2 regions of the Lentzea sp. NPDC020367 genome follow, and region 2 is predicted to be linked to the other one. Evidence: riboswitches for the same ligand, from Rfam matches in the RefSeq annotation. Region 2 holds a riboswitch; the other holds the start of a gene.

Region 1 (3,352 bases), on a different contig from region 2:
GCGGGCATCAAGCTCACGCCCGCCATTTCCGGGCTGTACTTCCTGATTCAGCGCCGGTGGATGGCCGCTGTGTGGTCGTTCGTCGCTTTTGTCGTGGTGTACGGCATCGGGTGGGCCATCTCACCGTCCCAGTCGGACAAGTTCTGGTTCCAGCTGCTCGGTGACGCGAGTCGCGTCGGGCCGGTCGGCAGCGCGATCAACCAGTCGATGCGCGGTGCCCTGAGCCGCACGGTCGGGTACGACGTGAAGACCGGTCCGATCTACATCGTCGCCGTGCTCGTCGCGGCCGCGCTGACGTGGTTCGCGGTCAGCAAGACCAAGGACGTGCTGGCGTTGATCGTCAGCGTTCAGATGCTGGGTCTGCTGGTCTCGCCGATCTCGTGGAGCCACCACTGGGTGTGGATGGTGCCCGCCCTGCTGTGGCTCATCTACGAGGGCGGACACCTCCTGTGCAAGATCACCGCCGGCCTGTGGGTGCTGCTGACCGGCGGCTACCTGATCTCGTTCCTGCTGCTCGCCCAGCCGAACATCTGGGACTTCCCGCGGCCCTGGATCTTCGTGCTGCTCGGCTGGGGCTATCCGGCCGCGGGCCTGCTCACGCTCGTCGCGATCGGGCTAGCAACCCGGCGTAAGAGGGACGATCTGCTGCCCGGCGATGAGGAAACTGCCCACAGCGAACCCACCGGTGTCACCGGCTGAGGCCGGCTTCCACGAGTTGCGGGCCGCGACCCAGCCCAGCGTTCCGTCTGCGTCCAGCGCGGTCAGGAGGGCCTGCCAGCCCTTCTGCACGTGCGGCAGGTAGGTCGCCCGGTCGAGCACGCCCGCGTTGATGCCGGCGGCGATCGCGTAGGTGATCATCGCGGTGGCGGCGGAGTCCTTGCCGGTGCTGCCCCAGAAGCCGTCGTGGCGCTGCAGGAACTTGAGCGTTTGCACGCTCTTGCGCAGCGTCTTGGCGTACTCGGCGCGGTACGGGTGGTCGGCCGGCAGCGCGAGCATCGCCTTGGCCAGGCCCTGCACCGCCCAGCCGTTCGTCTGCACGTTCAGGCTCCACAGACCCGTGAACTCGTTGAACGTCCGGGCCTTCAGGCTGCGGTACGACTGGAACGAGTAGTCGAGCATGGCCTTGTCGTTGTCGGCCACGGCGATGCGCGTGAACGACGGCAGCGCCATGTTCAGCGCGTCCGGCGAGCGCCAGTAGCCGGTCTTCCCGTCCTTCACCTGGGCGCGCAGGTTGTCGCGCAACGGCTGCAGCACCTCGGGCTCCGGGTGGAAGAACGCCACGTCGAGGTACGGCTCACCGGTCGACTGGGCGTCCGGGGCGAAGGGGTTCGCCGGGTCCACGGGCAGCAGGTACTTGTTCGCCTGCACCCACGGCCACGTCTTGTGGTTGCTGATCCCGGTGGTCCGCACCTGGGCGAGGTTGCCGACGTGGAAGTTCGCGTTGGACCAGGTGTTCGCCGCGAGGTCGGACCCCTTGGTGACCCAGGTGGCACTGGCCTTGATCATCGTGTCCGTCACGGCACACGGCACGGCCTGAGCCGCGGTCGGAATCGCGGTAAGTGTCCCGGTAAGAACCAGGACGAAAAGTGATGTGCGCAACCGCATGAGGGTGTTCCCTCTCATTTCCGCGGGCGGCGGCAGCGCACATCTTGACCGAATCAGCTCATCGCGTCCAGGACCCCGTCGATTTCCTCGGCGAGGGACACGTCGAGCGCGGTGATTCCTCCCTTGTAGTGGGTGCTCAGGCGGAATGTCAGCGTCTTGTAGCGGATGTCGATGTCCGGGTGGTGGTTGTCGTTCTCGGCGATCTCCGCGATCCGGTTCACGACCATGATCGCGTGGGAGAAGCTCGCCAGCTCCACGGTCCGGACCAGCGCCGCGTCCTGGGCACTCCAGTCGGGCAGCTTGGGCAGCACGTCGTTCAGCTGATCGTCGCTCAACAGCTCGGCCATGCCCTGATCGTCCCACCACGTCACGTAGGCTGCGCGTTGCCACGGGAGTCCGGTGAAGCGCCGGGCTGAGAGGAGGGCTCGCAAGCCCTCGACCGTCCACCTGATCCGGGTCATACCGGCGTAGGGAGAGATTTGACGTGAGAAGGATTTTTGCTGTTGTCGCCGCGCTGGCGTTGACCGGTTGTTCGGCCGGTACTTCGACCGCGCCGCAGACGCACGAGGTCACATTGGTGACGCACGACTCGTTCGTCGTGAAACCCGAGGTGCTGGAGGAGTTCCAGAAGTCCTCGGGAATCACCGTGAAGCAGATCGCCAGCGGTGACGCGGGCGAGCTGACGAACAAGCTGGTGCTCACCAAGGCGAACCCGATCGGCGACGTCGCGTTCGGCGTCGACTCGACGTTCGCCTCGCGGGCGTTGAGCGAGGGTGTGTTCGCCGAGTACGCCTCGCCGGAGGCCTCGAAGGGCGCGCAGCGGTACAAGGCCGACGACACGAACCGCCTGCAGGCCGTCGACGTCGGTGACGTGTGCCTGAACATCGACCCGGCCAAGCTCGGCGGCGTCGAGCCGAAGTCGTACGACGACCTGGCCGACCCGAAGTTCAAGGACAAGCTGGTCGTCGAGAACCCGGCCACGTCCTCGCCCGGTCTCGCGTTCCTGCTCGGCACGATCGCCAAGTACGGCGAGAACGGCTGGCAGGACTACTGGACCAAGCTCAAGGCCAACGGCGTCAAGGTCGTGAGCGGCTGGGAAGAGGCCTACAACCAGGAGTTCTCCGCCACCAAGGGCGATCGGCCGATCGTCGTGTCCTACGCGTCGTCGCCGTCGGCCGAGGGCGGCAAGACCAAGGCCGTGCTGGACACCTGCTACCGCCAGGTCGAGTACGCGGGTGTGCTGTCCGGGGCCAAGAACTCCGCCGACGCGCAGAAGGTCCTCGACTTCCTGCTGGGCGAGAAGTTCCAGGCCCAGGTGGCCGAGCAGATGTACGTCTACCCGTCGCGTGAGGGCGTCGCGCTGCCCGAGTCGTGGGCCAAGGACGCGCCGTTGCCGTCCTCACCGCAGTCGCTTCCGGCGGACAAGGTGAAGGACAACCGCGAAGCGTGGGTCGAGCAGTGGCGCAAGCTCGTGCAGGGCTGAGTTCCCGCACGGGGTGGTCGGCGGCGGCGCTGCTTCCGCTGGCCTTCCTGGGTTTGTTCTTCGCGTGGCCCGTGCTGGCGATCGTGTCGCTCGGGCTGCGCGAAGGTGGCGTGGCCTCCGCGTTCGCCGACAGCGACACCTGGGAACTCGTCGGGTTCACGCTGGGCCAGGCTCTGGCGTCGACGGTCGTGGCAGTCGTCGCCGGGATGCCGCTGGCGTTCGTGCTGGCACGGTGCCGGATCCGCGGGCTCGGCGTGATCCGGG
Region 2 (3,352 bases):
GGCTCGTAGTCCGGTCCGGCGGGGAAGTTCACGCAGCTCAGGTTGTGGGTCATGAACCCGCTGCCGACGATCAGGACGTTCTTGTCCCGCAGTGGCGCCAGCTTTTGGCCGATCTCGTGCAGCTCACGCGGGTCGAGCGTGGGCATCGACATCTGCAGCACCGGCACGTCGGCGTCCGGGAACATCTCCTTGAGCGGCACGTAGGCGCCGTGGTCGAGCCCGCGCGTCTCGTCCTGCTCGACGTGGCCGCCGAGGAGCTTGCGGACGTCGGCGGCGAGCTCCGGTGCGCCCGGCGCCTCGTACTTGACGTCGTAGTACCGCTGCGGGAAGCCCCAGAAGTCGTAGACCAGGGGCACGGTCGTGGTCGCGCCGATGGTCGTCGGCGCCTCCTCCCAGTGCGCGGAGACCATGAGCACGGCCTCCGGGCGCGGGAGGGTGGCGGACCAGTCCTTGAGCTCTCTGGTCCACGTCTCGTCGTCAGCCAGCGGGGGAGCCCCGTGGCTCAGGTACAGCACAGGTGCGCTCACGTCATCGAGAGTACGCCTGTTTGTTCAAATTTCAACTACTAAGTTCAGTTTTGAACGACTCGGCGGCCTTGCGGGGGTCTTCGGCGTCGGTGATGGCCCGGACGACGACCACTCGGGTGGCTCCCGCTTGGAGCACCTCGTGGAGGTTGGTGAGGTCGATGCCGCCGATGGCGAACCACGCGCGTTCGGACTTCGTGGCGCGGACCAGGTCGAGGCCCGGAGCCGGACGGCCCGGTTTGGTCGGCGTCGGCCAGCAGGGGCCGGTGCAGAAGTAGTCCACGCCGGGTTCCGTCGTCGCTGCGGTCATCTGGCCGACGTCGTGGGTGGAGCGGCCGATCACCACCTCGTCGCCGATGATCCGGCGGGCGAGCGGGACGGGCAGGTCGTCCTGGCCGAGGTGCAGGACATCTGCTCGTACGGCGTGGGCGATGTCCGCGCGGTCGTTCACGGCGAGGAGCCTGCCGTGGCGTTCGGTGGCCTCGGCGAGGATCTCGATCGCCTCGATCTCCTGCTTCGCCTCCAGTGACTTGTCCCGCAACTGGATGATGTCGACGCCGCCCGCGAGTGCCGCGTCCGCGAACTCGGCCAGATCAGGCCGGTTCGGCGTGCAGAGGTAGAGCGTCGCGTCGGCGAGTCGTTGCCTGATCAGGTTTCCGTCGAGTCCTGGCACGTACGCACGTTAACCGTTATGTTGAAGTCGGTCCGCACGGGAGCCTGGAGAACACCGGGCTGAGAGGGAGCGTGGTTCGCTCCGACCGTCGAACCTGATCCGGGTCATGCCGGCGCAGGGAGCGTGAATGCCTTGAGCAGTGTGGAAGTGGCCGTCCGAGGGGGCGGCGTCATCGGGCTGTCCGTGGCTCTCGCCGCGGCACGGGCCGGGTTCTCGGTCTCCGTGTTCGACGACGGGTCGCCGCATGCGGGTTCGCGGGTGGCGGGCGGGATGCTGGCGCCGTTGACGGAGGCCTGGCCGGGCGAGGAAGCCGTGGTGGCGCAGGGTGTTGAGGCCCTCGCGCTGTGGCCGTCGTTCGCTGCGTCCTTGGGTGTCGAGTTGTTCACCGCGGGGACTTTGGCGGTCGGTACGCAACCCGGTGACCTCGCTGATCTCCGGCACGCGGGGGAGTTGCTGACGTCGCGGGAGATCCGTGCTCTGGAACCTTCTCTCGGCCCGGCGGTGCGCGGTGGCGTGTACGCGTCCGGCGATCTCGCCGTCGACAACCGCGTGCTGCTTTCCGCACTGTGGAAGGCTTGTCTGGACGCCGGAGTCGTGTCCTCAGTGGAGGGACGGGTCACGGTGATCGCCGCCGGGGCGTGGAGCGGTGCACTGCATCCCGCGTTGAAGGACGTGATCCGGCCGGTCAAGGGCGAGATTTTGAGACTTGCCCATCGGCCCGGCGCGTTGCCGCCGCCTCGCCACACGATCCGCGCGCTGGTGTCCGGTCGTCCGGTGTACCTGGTGCCGCGCGACGACGGTCTGGTCGTCGGCGCGACCCAGTACGAGGCGGGCTTCGACACCGACGTGACCGTCGCGGGCGTGCGGGACCTGTTGCGGGACGCGGAAACCGTGCTACCGGGCATCGCCGAGTACGCGCTGACCGAGGCTGCCGTCGGGTTCCGCGCGGGCAGCCCCGACAACGTCCCGATCGTCCGCTGGCTGGAGCCGGGCGTGATCGCGGCGACCGGCCACCACCGCAACGGCCTGCTGCTGGCCCCGCACACCGCTCAGGTCGTCGTCGACCTGCTCCAGGGAGGAAGTTCGTGAAGGCACAGGTGAACGGGACCTCCCGCGACTTGGCCGAGGGCACGTCGGTGGCCGCGGTCGTGACGCTGGTGGGCGCACCCGAGAAGGGCGTGGCCGTGGCGCTCGACGGCGCCGTGGTGCCGAGGGCGTTGTGGGACAGGACGATCGTGCCGGACGGCGGCGTGGTCGAGGTGCTGACCGCGGTCCAGGGAGGCTGACGTGGACGATCCGCTGATCATCGCGGGCCGGGAGTTCCGGTCCAGGCTCATCACCGGCACCGGCGGTGCCGCGAACCTCTCGGTGCTGGAACGGGCGCTGGTCGCGTCCGGTACCGAGCTGACCACCGTGGCGATGCGCCGCGTCGACGCCGCGGGCCAGACCGGCGTGCTGGAGTTGTTGCGGCGCCTGGGGATCGAGGTCCTGCCGAACACCGCGGGCTGCCGCACGTCCGCCGAGGCCGTGCTGACCGCGCAGCTGGCACGCGAGGCGCTGGAGACGAACTGGGTCAAGCTGGAGGTCGTCCACGACGAGGAGACCCTGCTGCCGGACCCGGTCGAGCTGCTCGACGCGGCCGAACGGCTGGTGAACGACGGCTTCGTGGTCCTGCCGTACACCAACGACGACCCGGTGCTCGCCCTGAAGCTCCAGGACATCGGCTGCGCGACGGTCATGCCGTTGGGCTCTCCCATCGGTACGGGTCTCGGCATCCGCAACCCGCACAACATCGAGATGATCACTTCCAGGGCATCTGTTCCAGTAGTGCTCGACGCGGGCATCGGCACCGCGTCCGACGCGGCCCTCGCGATGGAACTCGGCTGCTCAGCGGTGCTTCTGGCGACCGCTGTCACACGCGCGCAGGACCCGGAACGGATGGGCGCCGCCATGCGTTGTGCGGTCGAGGGCGGACGGCTGGCACGCCTGGCCGGACGAATTCCACAACGCTTTTGGGCCCAAGCGTCTTCGCCGGGACTCTGAGGTCGCTACCGTGGGTGCACACGTGTTGGGGGATGATTGAGAACTACCTGAAATCCCGCCGAGGAGGACGACAAGCCGTGACGGCCCCCATTGACGCCGAGGTCGAGGACGC

The links. A riboswitch is a leader RNA that binds a small molecule or an ion and turns the genes downstream of it on or off. The one in region 2 is predicted to bind thiamine pyrophosphate.
Region 1: another riboswitch for thiamine pyrophosphate. It lies ahead of ACH413_RS22820 (thiamine ABC transporter substrate-binding protein); the one in region 2 lies ahead of ACH413_RS14275 (FAD-dependent oxidoreductase).

Annotation. Positions count from the first base shown of each region.
Region 1 is NZ_JBIRVV010000005.1:236,327-239,678, reverse strand. Features, by position in the region: gene ACH413_RS22835 (mannosyltransferase) at 1-699, shown strand, start outside; gene ACH413_RS22830 (glycoside hydrolase family 88 protein) at 616-1,518, opposite strand; gene ACH413_RS22825 (4a-hydroxytetrahydrobiopterin dehydratase) at 1,659-1,952, opposite strand; TPP riboswitch at 1,984-2,096, shown strand; gene ACH413_RS22820 (thiamine ABC transporter substrate-binding protein) at 2,090-3,088, shown strand; gene ACH413_RS22815 (ABC transporter permease) at 3,064-3,352, shown strand, end outside.
Region 2 is NZ_JBIRVV010000003.1:408,610-411,961, reverse strand. Features, by position in the region: gene ACH413_RS14285 (class III extradiol ring-cleavage dioxygenase) at 1-527, opposite strand, end outside; gene thiE (thiamine phosphate synthase) at 559-1,197, opposite strand; TPP riboswitch at 1,224-1,335, shown strand; gene ACH413_RS14275 (FAD-dependent oxidoreductase) at 1,330-2,286, shown strand; gene thiS (sulfur carrier protein ThiS) at 2,283-2,483, shown strand; gene ACH413_RS14265 (thiazole synthase) at 2,485-3,240, shown strand; gene ACH413_RS14260 (MarR family transcriptional regulator) at 3,318-3,352, shown strand, end outside.